Regions from separate parts of the Vibrio sp. BS-M-Sm-2 genome, predicted to be linked through region 3. Evidence: predicted binding sites of a transcription regulator. Region 3 holds the regulator's gene; each other region holds the start of a gene.
The links. The regulator CRP, encoded in region 3, controls carbon source genes, mostly activating them, when cyclic AMP is high. The targets are predictions, from matches to a motif close to TGTGANNNNNNTCACA.
Positions count from the first base shown of each region.

Region 1: the regulator CRP is predicted to act here: its motif matches at 4,887-4,902, upstream of deoD (purine-nucleoside phosphorylase).
Region 2: the regulator CRP is predicted to act here: its motif matches at 3,759-3,774, upstream of AB8613_RS16570 (NupC/NupG family nucleoside CNT transporter).

Region 1 covers NZ_CP167895.1:824,524-832,227, reverse strand. Annotated here, with positions in the region: gene AB8613_RS19755 (SGNH/GDSL hydrolase family protein) at 134-1,384, shown strand; gene AB8613_RS19750 (DEAD/DEAH box helicase) at 1,552-2,883, opposite strand; gene AB8613_RS19745 (Lpp/OprI family alanine-zipper lipoprotein) at 3,245-3,511, shown strand; gene AB8613_RS19740 (L,D-transpeptidase family protein) at 3,696-4,670, opposite strand; gene deoD (purine-nucleoside phosphorylase) at 5,019-5,729, shown strand; partial or broken gene AB8613_RS19730 (lactate dehydrogenase) at 5,749-7,279, shown strand; gene AB8613_RS19725 (hypothetical protein) at 7,465-7,704, shown strand, end outside.
Region 2 covers NZ_CP167895.1:97,708-105,411, reverse strand. Annotated here, with positions in the region: gene AB8613_RS16595 (HD-GYP domain-containing protein) at 1-489, shown strand, start outside; gene AB8613_RS16590 (PTS sugar transporter subunit IIA) at 685-1,134, opposite strand; gene AB8613_RS16585 (PTS ascorbate transporter subunit IIC) at 1,131-2,387, opposite strand; gene AB8613_RS16580 (PTS sugar transporter subunit IIB) at 2,398-2,667, opposite strand; gene AB8613_RS16575 (hypothetical protein) at 2,952-3,428, opposite strand; gene AB8613_RS16570 (NupC/NupG family nucleoside CNT transporter) at 4,043-5,251, shown strand; gene AB8613_RS16565 (hypothetical protein) at 5,500-5,769, shown strand; gene AB8613_RS16560 (class I SAM-dependent methyltransferase) at 5,801-6,409, shown strand; gene AB8613_RS16555 (DUF3541 domain-containing protein) at 6,520-7,656, opposite strand.
Region 3 covers NZ_CP167894.1:2,236,001-2,243,704, forward strand. Annotated here, with positions in the region: gene astA (arginine N-succinyltransferase) at 14-1,033, shown strand; gene astD (succinylglutamate-semialdehyde dehydrogenase) at 1,073-2,530, shown strand; gene AB8613_RS10145 (DUF1338 domain-containing protein) at 2,795-3,586, shown strand; gene crp (cAMP-activated global transcriptional regulator CRP) at 3,764-4,396, opposite strand; gene AB8613_RS10155 (phosphoribulokinase) at 4,636-5,505, opposite strand; gene AB8613_RS10160 (YheU family protein) at 5,583-5,795, opposite strand; gene AB8613_RS10165 (hydrolase) at 5,925-6,917, opposite strand; gene AB8613_RS10170 (TIGR02444 family protein) at 7,193-7,663, opposite strand; gene AB8613_RS10175 (ABC transporter ATP-binding protein) at 7,660-7,704, opposite strand, start outside.

The DNA.
Region 1 (7,704 bases), on a different replicon from region 3:
TATTATACGTGCTTCATATGAGTTATTGACGCAACAATGAGTAATATTCAATACATTATCTAAATGATATTTATTCTTATTATTAATAATAAAGTAATTAACCTTACTTACTTTGCTAAATGAGTACTCTAAAATGAAGAAAATGATCTTGGTATTTACGTTGACAATGCCTCTAATTGCATCAGCTATCGCAGATACATCAATGCCTCTAGATGCAACAATTCCTGACGAAGTAGCACAAGGGCAGATGCTTGATACACGATCATATATCAGATGCTGGTACCGAACCGACATATCGAATGACTCAGTTGCAACTGATTGGAAATGGGCAAGAAACGAAGATGGCAATTACTACACTATCGATGGATATTGGTGGTCGCCCTCATCGTATAAAAACATGTTCTTTAGTGGAACACCACAATCAGAAATAGAACAACGTTGCGAAGAGACACTAGACATCCAGCATGATGCCGCCGACATCACTTATTTTGCAGCAGACAGTCGGTTCTCCTACAACCACTCGATATGGACTAATGACGAAGAACTCCAAGATAATAAAATTAATCGAATCATCACATTTGGGGATAGCCTTTCTGATACTGGAAACTTATTCAACGGTTCGCAATGGGTTCTTCCCAATGCTAACTCATGGTTCTTAGGTCACTTCTCAAATGGCTTAGTCTGGACTGAGTACCTGGCTAGAGAAAAAAACATACCTCTGTATAACTGGGCAGTTGGTGGGGCTGCTGGCACAAATCAGTATGGAGTCCTCAAAGGTGTTTATGACCAAGTCACGTCGTACCTGAAATACATGGAAGCCGCAAAGAATTACCGTCCAGAAAACTCATTATTTACTTTAGAGTTCGGCCTTAACGACTTTATGAATTACGAACGGTCGGTAGCTGATGTAAAAGCTGATTTCAGCAGCGCTCTAATTCGTTTAATAGGAAGTGGGGCTCAAAACATTTTGCTCTTCACCCTCCCTGACGCCACAAAAGCTCCACAATTTAAATACTCAACAGAAGACGAGATTTCTATTGTTCATAGCAAAATAATTGAGTTTAACCTCTTCATCAAAGAGCAAGCTGAGTATTACCAAACTAGGGGGGTCAATGTCGTACTTTTCAATGCTCATGATCTGTTTAACCACATTACTGAAAACCCGCAGCAGCATGGATTTCAGAACGCTACGGATGCATGTTTAGATATTCAACGCCATTCAGCTTCCGATTACTTATATCGCCACAATTTGACTAATGATTGCGCGACCTATGGCTCAGACCGCTATGTGTTTTGGGGGGTGACGCACCCAACTACCGCAATCCATAAATATCTAGCGGATAATATTCTCATGTCTTCATTTTCGACCTTCGACTTTGAATAGATGCAAAGATAAGAGTCCTTTCAAGCTTTTCAGAAGTTAAAAGAGCATAGGGCAAGATAAAGAGAGACGAGAAATAGACAAAGTACAGATACAAAAAAACCGCCATCATCGGCGGTTTTTAGTTGCATCAACCTTTCAAAGCCAAGCTTTTAGGTCACGCGAGTTGATTACTCGTCGTCCACTTTTGGTGCGACTTTCTTCTTAGGGATAAACACGGTATCACCCACGGCCACATTCTGGTGGAAGCTCTTATCACGCTTGACTGGTTTCTTCGGCGTTTTCTTCGCTTGAGTGTGAGCCTTCTTCTTCGCAGGGCCGCCTTTAGCAAACGTAGGTTTACGAGGCTTAATGCCTTTGAACTTACCTTTAAGGCCTTCAAGAACAGAGAAAGTAAGATCTTGTTGAAGGTAAAGCTCAACACGCTTGAAGCTATCCCAATCTTTTGGACCAACTAAAGAAATAGCATCGCCTTTGTTACCTGCACGGCCAGTACGACCAACACGGTGAACGTACTCTTCGGTGTGCTTCGGCATATCAAAGTTGATTACGTGGCTTACGTTTGGAATATCGATACCACGTGAAGCAACATCTGTTGTTACTAGAATCTTGTAAACCGCACGCTCAAACTGACTCATGATCGCATTACGCTGCGTTTGGTTTAAGTTACCGCTCAGTGCAACTGCTTTAAGCTTCTTCTCGTTAAGCTTGTCGGTTAGACGATCAGTATCAGCACGAGTTGCTGTGAAGATCATTACCTGACGGTATTCAGCTTCTTCCAGAACGCGGTCTAAAATCGCTTCTTTGTGATCTAAGTGATCACAAAGGTAGAATTTCTGTGTGATATCAAGGTGCTGCTCGTTAGAAACACCCACCGAAATGCGCTTAGGTGCGTCTAGCATTTCATTTGCAATACCATTCACTTCGGCGTGATCCAGGGTTGCAGAAAACATTAGAGTCTGACGACGACGGTGCTTAGCCGCGTTTGCAATACGACGCAGTTCTGGAGCAAAGCCAAGATCAAGCATGCGGTCCGCTTCATCAAGGATCAGCGTTTCAACACCATCTAAGAACAAAGAGCGGTGCTCTAGGTGATCAGCAAGACGGCCTGGAGTCGCTACGATAAAACGAGGGTACTTACGCAGTGCTTTAACTTGGTCGTTAAAGTTTTCACCACCCAAGATAAGCGCCGCTTCGTAAGACAGGCCACCAAGCATACTACGTAGTTCACCGTAAACTTGCTTTGCTAGCTCACGAGTAGGAGCCAAAATTACACCACGAGGATCTTTAGCAGAAAACGCTTTTGTTTTTAATGCTTTATGTATCATCGGCAACACAAACGCCAATGTTTTTCCTGATCCCGTTTTTGATGAAGCCAATAGATCCTTACCAGCAATAGCAACAGGGATCGCTTTTGATTGGATCTCTGTCGCCTTCTTGAAGTCGTAATGTTTTAAGTTCTTCAGTAAGCGGTTATCTAAGCCTAAATCTTTAAAGTGCAAAGGACTCTCCAGTCATGATGGTATTGAATAAAATTAATTTAACGTGACATGATACCGCGAAAGTACTTTATAAGGATAGAGATCACAGTAAATTTATCCCTTAATCTATCTTCAGCTAGAATATTGTATGCATTGCGAGTAAAGGAGCATCTACCTAAAACCACATCAAAGCCGCATCCAAATTTCACATCTCATAAATGAGACAGAACGTGATGCTCAGCTAATTACCTCAAAAATTTAGCAATTTCTTTGGTTATTGTTTTTGCGCTTAAAAAATTAGTCGCTACAATCATTAATGAAGCGACTATATGATAAAGAATGTATAGCGCATCTTTTGATGATAAATAAGCAAGGAGTTCTTATGAATAAGACGTTAATCGCAGCTGCGGCCTCAGTTTTCATTTTAGCCGGTTGTTCTTCAGAGCCAGAAGAAGCTGCAGTGTCAGAAATGGATCAACTAACTAACCAAGTTGCTCAACTTACAAGCGAAGTTGAAGCGCTTAAGAGTGACAAAGCAGCAGCAGAAATGAAGGCTCAAGAAGCATCTGAAGCCGCTATGGCAGCAAAAGAAGAAGCAGATCGTGCTAACGACCGCATCGACAATATTGCAGAGTCTTACACTAAGTAATTTAACTATAAGCGCAATTAAGCTGTAGATTTCAAAAGACGTATATACATTGCAGTAAATTGATAACACCACCTCTTCACAGAGGTGGTGTTTTGTTTTCAAGGTCAATAAACCAAAGTTCAACAGATGAATGGGAAGAACAACCCTGGGTGCTCACACTATTCTAAATTTATAAATAGCTTATTTAGTTAGAAATCATTGGCGGAGCAATTTCAACTGGCACGCCATTTTGAGCAAAGATAACCGCTTTGGCTTTTGAGTTAGGCAAGTCAGCATCTTCAAGCCACCATTCTAACTCGACAGGTATTTGTAAGGATTTCTTAGAGCCATCGCTTCGCGTCAATGGTTCATGCGCTTCAACAAACACGCTTCTATCTGGCTCTAATGACACCTTGATCGGCTCATTAATAATAGTGACCTGCTCGCCACGGCTCACTTGCTCAAAAAGCCACTCAATATCTTTAGGCTCCATGCGAATACACCCAGAGCTTACGCGTAAGCCTATTCCAAAATCTTTATTGGTACCGTGTATCAAATAGTCGCCTGCGCCATAAGCAAGCCTTAGAGCATACTCACCAAGTGGATTTTCAGGCCCTGCAGGAACGACCTTAGGCAACTCAATTCCCTTCTCTAAATACTCTTTGCGGATCGACTTCGGGGGCGTCCAAGTCGGATTTGGTCTTTTTTGGCTTATCTTGGTGATCATTTCCGGCGTATCACGTCCGACTCGTCCGATACCGACAGGGAACACATGCACCTGATTTTTCTCGGGATCAAAGTAATACAACCTTAACTCCGCAAGATTAATAACAATACCTTTTCGTGGGGTATCTGGCAGGATCAAACGGCTAGGAATACTTAGTATATATCCTTCCGGAGGTAGAAAAGGGTCTACCCCTTTGTTTGCCGCCATTAAAGAGAGAAAGCCAATATCGTATTGTTTAGCAATAATAGCTAACGTTTCACCTGATGCTACTTCATGCTGCTGTATTCTACCCACAATGCGGCTTTCTGCAGGAGGGAGCTCAAAAGTTGCCGCAGAGACCCACGACGACACCATCCCACCGGCAATCAAAGTTACTTTCGCTGCAAGCAACGCTACTTTACGTAATTGTGTTTTCATCGAGTGCAAAGGCGTCGAGTTAGCGCAATACGACATACAAATCCTTGGTTTGTCTTTTTATCAAAGTTTAGATTATCGCTGTTCAAACGTCTCTACAACGGTTAGTTGTAGCTAAACTCACGTTGGTTTACACAATTAAAAGTACCTTTTAGTACTGTTGCATATCTATATGGACACGCAAAATCGATTGCCTTTACGCTTTCAACATATTTGGTTATCAATATTAATAAAACTATAATGGCAAACCTATTTTGTGACTAAAGTCTCATGGAGCCTCGTTTTAACTCGCTAATATTGCCTCAACAAAACGAATTCAATTCAACAGAATCGGTAATTGATTAAATCCTGTTCCTATAATTACCGTTTAAACTTTGGAGAACGACCATGGCTACACCTCATATTAACGCTCAAGCTGGTGATTTCGCAGAAACAGTACTAATGCCGGGCGACCCGCTTCGCGCAAAATACATTGCAGAAACATTCCTTGATGACGTGAAGCAAGTTTGTGACGTTCGCAACATGTTTGGCTACACAGGCACTTACAAAGGTAAGAAAGTTTCTGTAATGGGCCACGGTATGGGTATCCCATCATGCTGCATCTACGTACACGAGCTAATCGCTGAGTACGGTGTAAAGAACGTTATTCGTGTAGGTAGCTGTGGCGCAGTACGTGACGACGTTAAACTAATGGACGTTGTTATCGGTATGGGTGCATCTACTGACTCAAAAGTAAACCGCATTCGTTTCAACAACCACGACTTCGCGGCTATCGCTGATTTCGGTCTTCTAGAAGAAGCGGTAAACCAAGCACGTGCACAAGAAGTTCCAGTTAAAGTTGGTAACGTATTCTCTGCAGACCTTTTCTACACTCCAGAAGCTGACCTTTTCGAAAAAATGGAAAAGCTAGGCATCCTTGGTGTTGATATGGAAGCTGCAGGTATCTACGGTGTTGCTGCGGACCTTGGTGCTAAAGCACTGACTATCCTAACAGTATCTGACCACATCATCCGTGGTGAGAAACTGAGCTCAGAAGAGCGTCAAAAATCTTTCAACGACATGATGAAAGTTGCTCTAGAGACTGCAATCAACATCTAACGATTTGATAAAAGATACATTGAAAAGCGTTACCCCGCAGCCAAGCTCACTTGGCTGCTCAAATAATCCCGAGGGGGAGATCGTGTCTAACGATAAGCTGCCAAAAGATGCGGATGGTTTGCAACTCAACTTTTGTAAAACATTGGCGTGTGACAACTTTGGCTTGAGCGATGCAAAACGGTATGTTTTGCAACACGCTAACCCTAAGCGTCCAGCGATGGTTTGTCGTGAATGTGGAGCTTTCCCCCTTACTTAACAACCGTGAAGTGTTAAGCGAACTTCATCGCCTAAGACAACTTCACAGCGATGGGCTCCCAGCTTGTCGTAATGATGATTGCGATAACTTCGGCTTATCGGTTCATACACACAAACATCTTTATCATGCCTTCGGCTACAGTGGCGACAGGCAGCGCTACAGATGCAAAGATTGCCAATCAACCTTCGTTGATAAATGGTCTGGATCCAATAAAAAACTTCAGTTTCAAGAGAACCTCATGGGTCTATTGTTCATGGGTTATTCCGTGCGTGAAATCTGTAGAAAATTAGAGATCAACCCAAAGACTTTCTATGATCATGTTGACCATATCGCCAGCCGTTGCCGTCGTAAATTAGCGATGATCGATGCTCGATGGGTTAACCATGCGAAAGATTACGAATTCGCTTCTCACTACCAACGTCTACAACCACAAAGCAACAACGGTGTGGTTTGGATAGCGACGGGTGAGGCGCATTCTGGTTATATCCTTTGCCAACACGTTAACTACTCTCAAAATGAAGAACCGTCAGGAAATGTGGACCATAATCCTTATGATGATGTTGCGCGCTTTGTATCCAAAGAACACTCTTCAGAAGCTAATCTCGAACTACCTCAGCCCTCTGACAAGCTAAAAGAACGCATTGAACAGCAATACCAAGTAATTCTAGCAAGAGGTAATGTTGAGGACCCTATGGGCAACCTCACTACATTTAGCTACCCTTCGAAAGGCGCACTAATTCGGCCGCCTTATACCTCATATGCTCACTTCCTACATGTGCTTGATATGTGTAATGAAGACAAACATGTCGCCATCTATATGCCACAAGATCCATTACTAAGATCTGCCGCTTTAAGCGTATGTTTGCCGCGCATCCAGAGTCAAAACATTGACCTTATGTACGTAGAGGAAGATTCAGGCTGGCAAGACGATCAAAGTTTCGAAAAGATCGACATCGTTCACATGAGTTGGTGGCGCGATCGTTGGGCTATCGCGAATCAAGGTGATAATCAAAAAGGTATTTGCTACCTAACAGGTAACAATCCAGAACCAAAACAGTGGTTTAACACGGCTTCTATTCAGCAAACTAAGTTCTATCAACAACGCTTTCAGCTGCTATTTGATAGCTTCATTAATGAACCTAGACGTAAGCTTCGTCCTGGGGGCATTCTTCCATTACTCGACATATTTAGAGCTTGGCACAATCTGTGCTACCAAGATAAGCAAGGGCTCACAGCAGCGCAGCGCTTAGGTGTAGCAGAGCAGCCATTGACCCTAAAGCAACTACTTTCATAAAAACGGACATCTAGATAATTATTCGGGAACTCGTTGATTTTAAAGCGACAACATGAGGTAACACCCATAATTGGAAAAGATCGATGTTCCTTTGACGCTCTGGGAAAGATAATTGGTGCTTATCTCAAATCACACTCTTATAATGATTGTGTTATCAATATGTTCGATAATTATGGATCTAAGTCTTGGACAAAAATCAGTACCTTCTTGAAACAGAACTAGAACAACTCAAAACTCGTGCCGACTCTGAGCCCTCAGTGATCCTAGAGGTTGCTCAACAGTGCCTAGTCAGATCAGAGCAAGTTCTGTTTGAAGAGGGGGCTATCCAGTCATTGATGTTAATGGCAAGGTGCTGTTGGAACCTGATGGATTACCAAAAAGGTTTGAAATACATCAAAGAAGCCTACAAGCGTCAAAGCCGACTA
Region 2 (7,704 bases), on a different replicon from region 3:
AAGCAGATGGGTTATTCATACACCACTCAGCGTAAACTTTATTTAGCGGGTTTGGTTCATGATATCGGTAAACTGCAAACCCCTAACGACATTCTGCATAAGCCGGATTTACTTACTGAAGAAGAATATTGCTGCATTAAACGCCACGCTACGGACACGCGATTCGCTCTGCAGGAGCTATTCAGTTCTCCTCAGGTTTGCCAGTGGGCATCTAATCATCATGAAAGGTTAGATGGCTCAGGCTACCCGATGGGTAAAACGGCGGAAGAGCTGGATCAACCGAGTCGAATTGTTGCTGTGGTGGATGTGTTCCAAGCGTTGACTCAGTCTCGCCCTTATCGTGCGGGCATGACGTTAGAACAGACGATGGCTATTTTGAGAGACCATGTTGAAAACTATAAGTTAGATCGAGAAGTGTTTGAATGTCTTGAAAAACACGCACAGTACTGCTTTGAATTATCGACCGATAAAAGAATGTACGCGTTTTAACACTAGTGAGTGCTTAGTGGTGTGATTTACTTGTAAATCACGTATTTGTAAGCCATGAATTTTTGTAAATCATAGGCTGGCAAGCCCTAAGCACCTGAAACAGAAAAGCGATAGCCGAGGCTATCGCTTTTTTAATGGGGGCTTTCAGGAGATAAACATTAGCAGGAGCTAAAGGCTAAGACCTGAAAATTGAAGCTAGTATCGCTTTAAGATCTCGATGATCGCTTGCTCAGTTTCCGCTGCGATAATGGCATCAATGTCATCATCATTTTGGAATAACTCTGATAGCGCCATAATCGTATGGATATGGCTATCTGAGTCCATTGCCGCCAGAGTAATTGAAAGGTAAACGTCACCGTTGTCTTCCGACTCTAAATCAACACCCTTCTTGAATACCGTTACTTGCAATGATGCTTCGTTCACACCATCTTCAGGACGAGCATGAGGCATTGCAATCTTTGGAGCTAGAACATAGTACGCGCCGATGTCCTTGTGCTTTTGCTTGATAGCTTCAACATAGCTTGCTTCAATTTTGTTGTTCGCTAGCAGAGTTGAGCAGGTCACATCAATTGCGGCATCAACTGTTAGGTTTTCTTCAGAGTTGATGATAACGCCTTGGTTACCAATTAAATCGAATAGGCTCATGAAACAATCCACCCTAGGATAAGACCAACCACACCGAAGTCGAAGTCCGCAAATGTTGTTGCTTCAAGACCTAGGCCGCCTAGTACTGGAAGCAGTAGCATTGGTAGGAAAGAGATACATAGACCTTGTGTGAATGAACCTAGAATTGCACCGCGAAGACCGCCTGTCGCGTTACCGTAAACGCCTGCTGCACCACCTACGAAGAAGTGAGGAACAACGCCCGCTACAATAATTGTCCAACCAAGGGCACCTTGTACAGCCATCGCTAGTAGACCAGCAGCGAAAGAACAAAGGAAACCGATAAGTACCGCGTTTGGCGCTACAGGGAATACCATTGGGCAGTCTAGAGCAGGTTTCGCGCCCGGTACTAGCTTGTCAGAGATACCTTTAAATGCAGGAACGATTTCAGCAATTAGCATCTTCACACCTTGCAGTACGATGTAAACACCACCGGCAAAGATAAGAGATTGCATGAAAGTAAATACAACCCAGTTTTGACCACTTGATACTGTTTCTACAAACTCACCGCCTGCGATAATAGATGCAAGCATGAAGAAGATAGCCATCGTTGTTGCTACGGCTACTGGTGTATCACGTAGGAACATCAAGCTTTTTGGAACTTGGATGTCTTCAGTTGTTTTCGATGTGTCACCGAACTTGCTACCAATGAAGCCAGATACGATGTAAGAAAGGGTAGAGAAGTGACCGATAGCCAGCTGATCAGTACCCATCACCTTTTCTGTGTACTTTTGACCTAGAGCTGGCATCACAACCATCAATGTACCCACAATGATCGAGCCGATTGCGACGAGTGCCGTGCCTTCAATGTTTGCTGTAGATAGAATTACTGCCACTAGCATAGACATGAACATTGTGTGGTGGCCCGTTAAGAATATATATTTTAAAGGAGTAATACGAGCCAATAAAATATTCACAACGAACGCGAAGAACATAATTAGAGCCATTTCATAACCGAATGCTTCTTGTGCTAATGCAACAATTGCTTCGTTATTTGGAATAACACCACTTACGCCGAATGCTTCAGTAAATACAACTGAGAAATTATTTAGTGCGCCAACAAGAGCACCTGCACCGAAACCTAAAATTAGGAAACCCATTACGGTTTTAATTGTGCCTTTCAGAATGGTAGAAATATCAGCTTTCTGTGCAACAAGGCCAATAAAAGCTATTAAACCTACCATGATTGCCGGCTCTTTTAATAAGCCGAGCATGAACTCGAAAAAGTTTTGCATAATTTTGACCTTACATGAAAGTTTTTAGTTGTTCTTCAATTGATGCTTTGTCAAAAATATTTTTCAGGCTGATGATGTTCTCTTTACCAGCATCTTTTAGTTGGTTGGCAACATCTGTTGCTGCAACCCAAATATCCGCATTGCTTGATGCTGCAGATGATAGATCTTCGTGATCAACTTCTGCTTCAAAACCAATTTTCTTAGCGACTTCTTTCACTGCCATTTCCATCATTAGAGAAGTACCAAGGCCGTTACCGCAAACTACAAGAATCTTTTTCATAATATTTGTCTCAATTGGATTTTTGGGGTTGAGAAACTTCGTTCTCTTATTGTGTGAGAGCATAGTAATGGAAATATTCAGATTTCAATAAGATCTCCATCACAAAGATAAAATGAGATTGTGATGGAGATCTCGTTAATTTGTAGTAAAGATCCAGAGTGAGACTTTGATCAAATTTAACTTTTTACTCGAATATGCAACGTATTTTATTGAGAAAGGCAGGCTTAATTAGTTTTTATATCAGACTATAAATCTATAGAGGCTTTATTGTAGAAAATAGAGAATTAATCGTATCGACCGTAGTCAGTAAGCATTTTCTTAAGCATGCTATTAACGTCTTTGGTTTTTTTATTTCTTTTCGTCAACTGGCTAAGCGAGGTTGGTTTTGGGGAGGCAATATTTTCACTGTCGACTTCTTCAGTTTTATCTTTCATTTTCTGTACTGCAGGCAATAACATTCTAATTTCTTCATTATTTGCATTGGTCAGTACAACAATATTTTCAGATTCAACTTGAGTAATGGTTAATATTCCGTGTTTAACAGATTCAACCTTTTCTCCAATCATAATTGATTCAGGTGCGACAGAGCGATCGGTTAGTTGGCCTGTACGTAATTTCGCCGCACTGATAGCACGGATATTTCCGGTGTTTTCAAACGCGACAATAACAGTATAGGTATTATAATATTCAACTACTGTCACATAGCCGTGTCTATTTGTTTTGAATCTAGCTCCATTGCTCATATCGTGCGGAGCTTCCATTTTCTTCACGTGTTTCCTCTCTTAGTCTCGATGGCTGTTATATCTAATCAGCTCTATTGGTATTTTATAGATAATTATTTGATGAGATCATACAAAGTATATACGCATCTAAACTTAAGATGAATCTTGAAGTCTCGGGAAATGAGGCAGAGCACAGAAAAGTAGTAAGAATCACACAGAATTAACCGAGTGATTACGCTCACACACTTAAAGACTCAACATTACAAATTCAACTCCCTACAAATTGTCTACAGTTTTGAAGCTCGAAAACGACGACAAACAATACATTTTGTTTAATCCTTGACCGCGCGATCGTTTGCGTTAAAAAAATGTGATGAAAGTCTCACTTAACTGTTTATACTTCTCTTCCGGTTTTAAGCCGGTGCTTAGCCAATACAAGCCGTCACATGGATATGTGAATGACCCCACGGACCGGACCAGCTACGTTCCACTGCTTGTATAAGGTGATTTTTTACATGAACAACTCGTTGTTACAGTCGCTAACTCTGTTAGCTCCTTCATCGCGTAGCGTTTTGCTTGCGGTTCTTTGTCCTGTTCCTTTGATGTCATTTGCTTGGCTCATGTTCACTCTATAAGGATTACTAGGACACATTATGAATATTCTATTTGGTTTTGTCGGTGTTATTGCACTGATTGCTTGCGCGTACCTGCTATCTGAAAGTCGTTCTTCGATTAACTGGAAAACGGTCTCTCGTGCTCTACTACTTCAAATTGGCTTTGCTGCTCTAGTGTTGTATTTCCCATGGGGACAGTTGGCGTTAACAAGCCTGAGTAACGGCGTTTCTAGCCTGCTTGGTTTTGCAGATGCTGGTATTGCTTTCCTTTTCGGTGACCTTGCTACTGAAGGCTTCATTTTCGCGGTTCGCGTACTTCCAATCATTATCTTCTTCAGTGCTTTGATCTCTGCGCTTTATTACTTAGGTATCATGCAGAAAGTGATTCAAATCCTGGGCGGAGCGGTGCAAAAACTGCTGGGTACAAGTAAAGCTGAATCTCTGGTTGCGACAGGTAATATCTTCCTTTCTCAGGGTGAGTCTCCTCTTCTTATTCGTCCTTTTTTAAAGTCTATGACTCGTTCTGAACTGTTTGCTGTCATGGCAGGTGGTATGGCGTCGGTAGCCGGTAGTGTACTTGGTGGTTATGCTGGTTTAGGTGTTGAACTTAAATACCTTATTGCCGCAAGCTTCATGGCAGCTCCGGGCAGCTTGTTAATGGCGAAGATCATTGTTCCTGAACGCAGCACACCGAGTGACTACGACCACATTGAACTAGATAAAGCAGACCAAAGCAACGTGATTGATGCATTGGCAAGCGGCGCGATGAACGGTATGAAAGTCGCAGTGGCTGTTGGTACTATGTTGATTGCATTCGTGAGTGTGATTGCGATGGTCAACACAGGCCTAGAAAGCCTAGGTGAGACGTTCGGTTTTGCGGGTATTACGCTGCAAGCTATCTTTGGTTACCTGTTCTCACCACTAGCGTGGCTGATTGGTATCCCGAGTGATGAAGTATTGATGGCGGGTTCTTACATCGGTCAGAAGATCGTAATGAACGAGTTTGTTGCTTTCATCGATTTCGTTGAGAACAAAGCACTGCTATCTGAACACAGCCAAGTGATTGTGACATTTGCTCTATGTGGTTTTGCTAACATCGGCTCTATCGCGATTCAACTGGGTTCTATCGGTGTGATGGCGCCAGAGCGTCGTGCTGAAGTTGCTAACCTAGGTTTGAAAGCAGTAGCAGCTGGTACGCTAGCAAACCTAATGAGCGCATGTTTAGCGGGTATCTTCATCCTGCTTTAAGCTAGATTCAGTTAAAGCGGACACTTTTCTTACGGATTCAACGTGAGAAGGGTGTCCGCTTTTTTGTGCCTGATCGTTAAGTCTGGCCATTACGTCATTGGTTATACGGTGGGTAACGCTCACTCGGAAGAGTAATAGAGGCAACCTCTTTTATCCGATATACTTGTATATCATCGGGTTGCGATTAAGAACACTAGGTTGTGATTCAGAACAAAGGCAACCAAGTCCAATAAATCAAAGGTTTTTCCATGAATATGCGCGTTATCATCGGTCTTATTGCTACTTTCATTGGCTTGTTTACGATGGTTTATTTTATTGCTGGTGGATCTCAGTTTCCTATCTATCAGTGGCCACAAGAGGCTTATCTCGGTTTGGTGTTTAGCGTCGTGTGGGGTACTGGAGTAGCAGCATCGGTCGCGTACTTCTTCTCGGCACTGGTGTTTGTGACTGCCGCTGTGGTGTGTTATGCGATTGGATACAAGATCGGTGGTCTGTTTTCGAACGACTCTAAAGTCTAGCTGATTTGATCATATGATTGAGTAGTATGTAATGCATTGGCGTGATCGTTTTAAGGTGTATTGGTATCACCGAAAGCAAACCAAGCGTTGGAAAGGGGATAAGGCAAAGTCTTTAGGTTGGACCAATGAAGAGAGTCAGTTGTGTCGCTTCGAAGTGATTGCTCGTTCGGCTGATTTCGAAAATAAGAGTGTTTTGGACTTAGGGTGTGGCTATGGGGAATTGTTCGAGCTGCTCGACAGCATCTACCGCATTCAATCTTACACCGGTGTTGACCAACACGCAGGCTTCCTCAAAAAGGCCAAGCAAAAGTACACAGAAGCTCGCTGCCAATTTATTGCGGGTGATATGAGCAAGATGCCTCTTGAAACCCATGACGTGGTTATTGCTAGCGGCTCATTGAATTACATTTCTCGAGATTCTGATTACCTGACGAATATGATTACTCGGATGTTTGACCTAGCGAATCAAACCGTCATATTTAATCTTCTCGACTCTAGCCAGTACCCTTCGCGCAATACCTTGATGAGCTATCATCCTCAAGGTGTTTATCGCTTTTGTAAAACGCTGTGTGACGATGTCTCTTTGATTGAGGGTTACACCGAAGGTGATTTCACTATAGTGATGAACAAGGCTGTCTGAGCGTTTTAGCTTTATGCTTTGTACGCGCTATTGATATTTTTCAGGTATTAAAAAGCCGCACGCCTTAAAGGTGTGCGGCTTTTTGGTTTTTGTCGTCTGGCTTAAGTGTTCTATTTATTCTCAACGAGCCCGTAAGGAATCGTTTTAAATATCTTTGGGTTCCCTTTGAAGGTTGGTGCTTCATTCACTTGTTGCCAGTCAAGCAACATGATTGCCAATACGTTACGGTGCTCTCCGTATTCAAGGTCAAAATCACCGGTGATTGAAGGGATCATACCGCGCTTCTTATCAATCGAGGATTGGATAGCAAGTCGAGTCTTCTCTACAACTGGATCATCTTCAAGGCCTGCCAACAGGAAAGTTAAGCCAACCTCGGCAATGACATCTTCTTTCGCACGAAGCAATATTGTATCGATGTTTTCTCTGAAGTAATCGTAGATCCATTGATGATCTTGTTCGCTTACTTGGTGTTGATAATATTCCGAATCACCAAAGATCACGTGTGTCATACCATAGATCTTATTGCCGTATTGTTGGCTAGAGAGCTTCTTGTCTTTATCGTCTGGGTACGCTTTTTTGAAGGTGTCGACGAACTCATCAACCACATCTTGTTCACCTAGCTGGCGTAGCCAGTAGACTTGATTGGCTAATTGAGCTGCCCACGCTTTCACCATGTCTTCATTGGTAACGTATCGTGAGAAGTCATAGCGACGAATGATTTCACGTAGTTTGGCATCGTTCTTGTGTTCTAAACCGTATTCATTGGCACGAGCCATAGAACCAAGAAGGTCAACGCCTAGGTAAAGGTATTCTGGCATGTGCTTGGTGATGTTGTAGCGTCGAACACTGCGTTCATCGCTATCGCCAACATAAGATGCAACGCGCTTTTCTGAGTAGAGCACGATTTGTTCCATGGTTTGAACGTCATTCGACAGGGTGTTGAGCTTGCTTGCCACTCGTGCCATGTCACTCCATACCGCAGCAGAATACTTATCATCTAATGTCTGGCGATACATGCGTAGTCCGTAGTGACCCTCTTTGAATGCAGGCAGGGTGTAAAGTTGGCTTTCGTAGGTAGCGCGAATGAGGTCAGCAGATTGCTTGAAAGATTGTTCTTGAGAATTGAGCGAATCGGCTTGGGATTGAATACTCGATACATTTGTCGCCAGAGCGTTCTCTTGTGCGTGAACAGCGACCGTAATTGAGGCCGATAGTAATGTGCACAGTGTAATCGTTTTTAGCTTCATGTCGTGAGGTACCAAGCTGATTAATAGTCTATGTAAAATAACATCGAT
Region 3 (7,704 bases):
GGAGGGAATATTGATGCTAGTTGTTCGCCCAATAAAATTATCTGATTACGATGCGCTGCATACTTGCGCGGTTGAATCTGGTCACGGATTCACATCTCTTCCTGTTAACGAAGAACTGTTAACTAACCGTATTACTCACTCTGAATACAGCTTTGCTAAACCAGACGTGACTGAACCCGGTGATGAAGGCTACCTAATGGTTGGCTTTGATACCGAAACGGGTGAAGTTGCAGGTACCACGGGTATCGAAGCCTCGATTGGCTGGGATGTACCGTTTTACTCTTATCACATCAGCAAGGTGGTTCATTCATCGCAAAAGCTTGGCGTTAATAACGTGGTTAAGCTACTGACTTTTGGTAATAACTACACCGGATGCAGTGAAATTTGCACGTTATTCTTGCGCCCTGACTTCCGTGGTGGTTTGAACGGTCGTTTGATGTCGAAGTGCCGATTCCTACTGATGGCTGAACACCCAGAGCGTTTCTCGAAAACAATTTTTGCTGAGATGCGGGGGGTATCGGATGCCGAAGGTAATTCTCCTTTCTGGCAATGGCTGCAAGAACACTTCTTCTCGATTGATTTCACACTTGCTGATTATCTAACCGGTATTGGTAAGAAAGGCTTCATTGCTGATCTTATGCCGAAGCTACCTATCTATGTGAACCTACTGAGCAAAGAAGCTCAGGCGGTGATCGGAGAGGTTCATGACAATACGCGCCCTGCACTTAAGTTGTTGGAACGTGAAGGTTTCACCAACCGTGGCTATGTCGATATCTTTGATGCAGGCCCAACGGTTGAGTGTGATTTAAGAAACATCGAATCTGTGCGTCATGCGATTAGAGCTCAGGTGAAAATTGCAGAGCACTCAAGCTCTAAAGACTTCCTAATTGGGAATACATCATTTGAGAACTTCCGCGCAGTAGCCGCGAAAGGCGCGTATGACCAAGCAAGCGACACAGTGATTTTATCATCTGAAGTAGCAAGCGCTCTTGAAGTAAAAGAAGGCGAATTCGTTCGCATGTTGGCTCAGTAAGAGCAGCGATTATCTGTCGAAGATTTTAAGGATAGAAGTATGACTCAGTGGATAGCAGGACAGTGGGTGGCAGGTCAAGGTGACGCCATGACATCAGTAAGCCCATACAATAATGAAGTAGTGTGGCAGGGTGATAGCGCAACGCCAGCACAGGTTGAATCTGCAGTGGCAGCAGCTCGTGAAGCCTTCTTGGTTTGGAAAAAACTGAGCTTTGCAGAGCGTGAAGCGATCGTGTTGAACTTTGCTGAGAAGGTAAAAGAGAACAGCGAAGAAATTGCGCAAATCATCGCAAAAGAGACGGGTAAACCGATCTGGGAAACTCGTACTGAAGCGGGAGCGATGGCGGGTAAGATTGCTATTTCCATTCGTGCTTACCATGAGCGTACCGGTGAAGCTTCACGTGAAGCAGCTGGCAACCAGATTGTACTTCGTCATCGTCCACTAGGCGTGATGGCGGTATTTGGTCCTTACAACTTCCCAGGTCACCTACCTAACGGTCATATTGTTCCAGCTCTGCTATCGGGTAATACCGTGGTATTTAAGCCTTCAGAGCAGACACCTTGGACGGGTGAGTTTGCAATGAAGCTATGGCAAGAAGCGGGTCTTCCTGCTGGCGTAATCAATCTAGTACAAGGCGCTAAAGAGACAGGTATCGCACTAGCAGATGCTAAAGGTCTTGATGGCGTGCTGTTCACAGGTAGTGCAAATACCGGTCATATCCTACATCGTCAATTCGCGGGCCAACCGGGCAAGATGCTGGCGCTAGAGATGGGCGGTAACAACCCTATGGTAATCAGTGACCAGTTTGGTGATGCTGACGCGACGGTTTATACCATTATTCAATCGGCTTTCATCAGTGCGGGTCAACGTTGTACATGTGCACGTCGCTTGTATGTTCCTGTTGGAGAGAAGGGCGATCAACTGCTGGATAAGCTCGTTGCTGCGACCTTGAAGGTTCGTGTTGATCAGCCATTCGCTGAGCCTGCACCCTTCATGGGGCCACAAATATCTGAAGCTGCCGCTAAGTTCATTCTGGACGCGCAAGCGAATCTGCAATCGTTAGGCGGTGTGAGTCTGGTTGAAGCAAAAGCGGGTGAAGCGGCATTTGTTACTCCGGGTATTATCGATGTAACCAACATTGCTGAACTGCCTGATGAAGAGTACTTCGGCCCATTACTACAAGTGGTTCGTTACCAATCGCTAGAGCAAGCGGTTGAGTTAGCTAACGACACACGCTTTGGTTTGTCTGCTGGCTTAGTATCTACAGACGATTCTGAATGGGAATACTTCGTAGACCATATCCGCGCGGGTATTGTTAACCGTAATCGCCAACTCACAGGCGCAAGTGGTGATGCACCATTTGGTGGCCCGGGTGCTTCTGGCAACCTACGTCCAAGTGCTTACTATGCGGCGGACTATTGTGCTTACCCAATGGCTTCAATGGAAGGTGGTGAAACTCAACTGCCAGCTACGTTTAGCCCGGGCATTGAGCTTTAGTTTCTAAACAATAGATTGATGAGTCATAGGTTTATAAGCTAAAGACTTTTTGACTTAGGCTTATGAGTACTAGGCTCATTCGTTAAGTTTGAAATAAGGAAGTGGTGTTATCGCTTCCTTTTCCATCACGTCCGACACCTAGATTGGGCGGTAGATAATAATAGAACAAATATGTCACAGGCTGATGGCTGCTGACTCTGTGTCCAGCCTCTCCCTTTCTAATCCAAATTACTAGCTTGCTAGAACCTCTGACAAGGAGTCACCATGACGCCCGATCTACTCTTTAAATCACTATGGGACGATTACATTCACAGGCTGTGTCCATCGGCTGAGAAAGTGCATCACTTGCTGAAAGAAGATGAAGCGCTGATCAACGACCATATTGCACTGCGTACTTTTAATGTTGCCCCTCTCGGTATTGAAACACTAGCTAAACCTTTCCTTGAACTGGGTTACAAGGCGTGTGGAGACTACCTGTTTGAGAGCAAGAAGCTAGTCGCGAAGCATTACGAACACCCAGACCCAAAACAACCAAAAGTGTTCATCAGTGAGTTGAAGGTAGAAGAGTGCTCAAGTGAGCTACAACAGATCGTTGCTAAGTTAGTTGAGCAAGTCGATGCTAGCAAGCTGCAAGGTCATGAATTCTTGTTTGGCGGTCGCCAATGGGATTTGAGCTTCGCTGATTTCCAAGTACTAGCAAAAGAGAGCGAATACGCCTCTTGGTTAGCGGCTCACGGTTACGGTGCTAACCACTTCACGGTAAGTGTCAATCAACTGAACAAGTTCGATGAAGTACAAGCAGTGAATGATTACCTGAATGATGCTGGCTTTACGATTAACGCATCAGGCGGTGAGGTGAAAGGCTCTCCAGAGGTATTATTAGAGCAATCATCCACCATGGCAGACAAAGTCCCAGTGGCATTTATTGAAGGCAATGAGATGATTCCTGGTGGCTTCTATGAGTTTGCTAAGCGTTATGCAATGGCGAATGGTGAGCTTTATACCGGTTTTGTCGCTGCATCGGCGGATAAGATCTTCGAAAGCACCAACGGTTAAAGAAAGATACGAGCACGGGCTTTGCCCTAGAGATGCGGGTACGCTTCGCTTCGAGAGTGTTTGTGTTTGGAAGTTGTAAGTGTCCCATTCGCATCTGCTCTCTAGATCTTTAGAAAACAAAAAAGCCACCAAATTCGCATTTGGTGGCTTTCAAATTTTTGGCTCAGTTAATCGAGATTAACGAGTACCGTATACCACGATAGTTTTACCGTGTGCAGAAATTAGGTTCTGCTCTTCAAGCATCTTCAAGATACGACCAACTGTCTCACGAGAACAACCAACGATCTGGCCAATCTCTTGACGAGTGATCTTGATTTGCATGCCGTCAGGGTGAGTCATTGCATCTGGCTGTTTCGCTAGGTTTAGTAGCGTTTGAGCGATACGACCTGTTACGTCAAGGAACGCTAAGTCACCAACCTTTTGGCTAGTTACTTGTAGACGGTTTGCCATTTGCGCTGAAAGGCGCATTAGGATATCTGGGTTCACTTGGATAAGTTGACGGAATTTCTTGAAAGAAATCTCAGCTACTTCACAAGGAGATTTAGCACGAACCCAAGCAGTACGCTCTTGGTCTTCTTCGAACAAGCCAAGCTCACCGATGAAGTCGCCTTGGTTTAGGTAAGAAAGAATCATTTCCTTACCTTCTTCGTCTTTGATAAGAACTGCCACAGAACCTTTAACGATGTAGTACAAGGTTTCTGCCTTTTCACCAGCATGAATCAAAGTACTTTTTGAAGGGTACTTATGAATATGACAGTGTGAAAGGAACCACTCTAATGTTGGATCGGTTTGAGGTTTACCTAGAACCATAATATCTCACTTCCTCTGCAGGGTATGCTTGCTGCTTTCCGTATTTTAGCTAAGCCTGGATTGACTTGTAGGATAAGAGCACTCGTTGAGTGCTGCAAGCTATCTTGTGTTTCGTTTAAGAATAGTATCCTTTTTCAGGTACTATTTCTTGATTTTAATCGTGACCAAGCTACGATTTTTTACGCAAAATTGTGCACATGATCACGGTATGAAAAGTAATCAACCAGAACGCCGTTTTGTTAACCTATTTTTCCAGTTTCGATGAGCTGTTGTAGGATTGGCCTCACAATGAGTTCCATAGCAAAACTCATCTTGCCTCCTGGCACCACTAGCGTGTTATGACGAGACATAAACGAACCATCAATCATAGCCAGAAGGTAGGGGAAATCGACGTTTTTGATGCCACGCAAACGTATAACAACGAAGCTTTCGTCTAAACTTGGAATCCCTTTGGCGTTAAGTGGGTTCGATGTATCTACGGTTGGAACACGCTGAAAGTTGATGTGAGTACGCGAAAATTGCGGGGTAATGTAGTTAAGGTAATCATCCATTGAACGAACAATGGAGTCCATTACTGCTTCGCGTGAGTGGCCACGATCGCGGGTATCACGAACGAATTTTTGGATCCATTCTAGGTTTACAATTGGCACCATGCCGATCAGCAAATCGACGTGTTGAGAAACGTTAATGTCACCATCAACCACACCGCCGTGCAGGCCTTCGTAAAACATCACGTCGGAATTTTCAGGGATCTCTTGCCATGGTGTAAAGGTGCCCGGCATTTGATTGTAAGGCACGGCTTCATCGAAGGTGTGTAGGTAGCTACGTACCTTACCTGTACCTTCGTTACCGTATTTACGGAAGAATTCTTCTAGCGCACCAAAGTCGTTGGCTTGTGGACCAAAGTAGCTGATGTGCTTACCTTGTTCGCGCGCTTTTCGGATCTCGACATCCATTTCTGGTCGAGTGAAGCGATGGAAACTATCCCCTTCAACCCAAGCAGCCTTCACGTCCATCATATTGAACATTTTGCGGAAGGCTTCTGAGGTAGTGGTGGTGCCGGCTCCAGATGAACCCGTCACCGCAATAATTGGATGTTTAGCGGACATGACAACCCTTGTCGTTTGAGTAACTTACTTGTTAGCAATCGTTTTCCACTATAACACGGCTCCTTTCTAAGCGCAGCCTAGAAGCGTTTTGTCACCTGGATATCAACGGTCTCGTGCAGTTCGGAAAACACGATGCTCACGTCACCAGAAGCTAATTGATGTTTCACCTGATCAATCTTGTTTTGCAGTGAGATCTCAACGTCGCCATAGTCTGTGCCTTCACGCAGCACGAATTCTCTAATGAGGTTTTCTAGTGTCTCTGGCGCGATGTCTTGCCATGGGATGATCATAAATACTTCTCTCTTTTATGTTCATTGATATGTTGATGAGTGTGTTTAGTGGTGTTTTTAGTACAACCCCAGTTTGGGGCTGCGCTATCTTATCAAGGTTTCGCGTTTATATTTAGCAAGGCTTCGTCGTTATACTGAACCTTGGATACTTTCATAATACGCAGGTAAGGCTTCTTCTAACCAGAATCGTGGTTTGAGTGTGCTACCTGTGATGAACCCAACATGGCCGCCTTTCTGAAACAAGCGATAATCGATGTTATCCGGCAGAACGAACTTAGGAATCACATCATCGGTCATGAAAGGATCGTCTTTAGCATGGATGATCTGAGTCGGTAGCTTTATCTTATTGAGCTTAGGAAGAGCTGAGCACTGTGCGTAGTAGTCTTGCGCGTTTTTGAATCCGTGCAGGGGCGCAGTAACCCGTTCATCAAACTCATACAGCTTGTCGATCTTCTTGATGGATTCAGCCGTGATGCCGAGTTTCTCTTGTAACAGCTTCACCTTTTTCAAGGCATTCGATTTGAGTGAGTTAAGCAGGTACTTCTTATAGAACTTCGAGAAGCCGCGCTCTATGCGACTTGAACAACAGGCCAAATCAAAAGGTGCAGAGACTATCGTTGCTGCGGACAACAGTGGGTCATCTGCGTATTCCGCCAAATAGTTCGCCAACATGTTTCCGCCCAAGGAGATGCCAACCGCCACCTTTGGGTTATTCGGAAACTGAGCGTGCAGGTGTCTTAGGAAAAAGCGCGCATCTTCGACCTCACCTGAATGGTAAGCGCGAGCCAGGCGATTGGGTTTTCCGCTGCAGCCTCTGAAGTGCATCATTACCGATAACCAACCATCTTTAGCAAATGCATTCATCAGTCCATTGGCGTATGGGCTCTCAAAGCTTCCCTCTAAGCCATGGAATAGAACGAATATCGGCTTGTTACTTCGAGCATCATTGCTTGGGTTGTCACCGTCTGGTGATTCGCTCCAAGCAAGATCAAGAAAGTCACCATCGGGAGTTTCTAAGGTTTGCCAGTGAGGATGAAACAGCGCCTGTTTTCTAATAAACCGTGGCACTAAGGTTTGTAAGTGCGGATTAGAGAGACCAGCGGCTGCGGTAAATATTGTCATAAAAACGATCCATGCTTCTTTTATGGGCTTTGATAACGTGTTGAGCTTGTAACGAAACGCCCACGTTTTTATTTGAGCTTGGTTGATTCTCGGCATAAGCGCAAGGCTTTCTCTTATATGAGATACAAAAACAGGCCATGAGTAACCGGTTGAATAATATCAATGTTAGGTGCGTTAAACACTTCATTGTGCGTATTAGTCAGCGCATGCACATGAAGAGAGACAGGGCGCAGTTAAGCTTGGATCTTGATTGAATAAAAAGGAAAGAGAATGAGCTAGGGTTGAGGTGCTGGTTCAGAAAAAGCGTCGTAGAGGTTTTCTGCTCCTAATAAACGACAGTACTGAAAAGCGAGCGGTGATTGCTGGTTAGCGTAAAGCTGTAGGGAGTTTATACAGTCGACGAGATCGGACTGTTGTTGCTTTTCAAGCTGTAACTCAAACTGCAAGGCTTCACGGTATAGTGAGTCGACAACGTGTGCTTTGAGGTGTTTACGCAACTCTCGATAACTATGAAGCAGGGTTTCAGATCGGCTCAAGCATTGTTGTACCTTGTGCCATTCTTCTTCAGCAAAAGACAATTGCTGCTCATCAAGCCATTTGAGAAGCAGCAGTAGATTGACGTTGCCGTGGAACTGGTTTTGCAAAGCTAGGCACGCATCCTTTACACCGCGCACACTGTAATACTGAAGGCTAAATTGCCATAGTCGTTCCAGTGTTAGTGATATTGGGGCGTGCTCTGGGCTCATAAGCTATCCATATCCTGTTCCATCTGCTCAAGCTCTTCTTG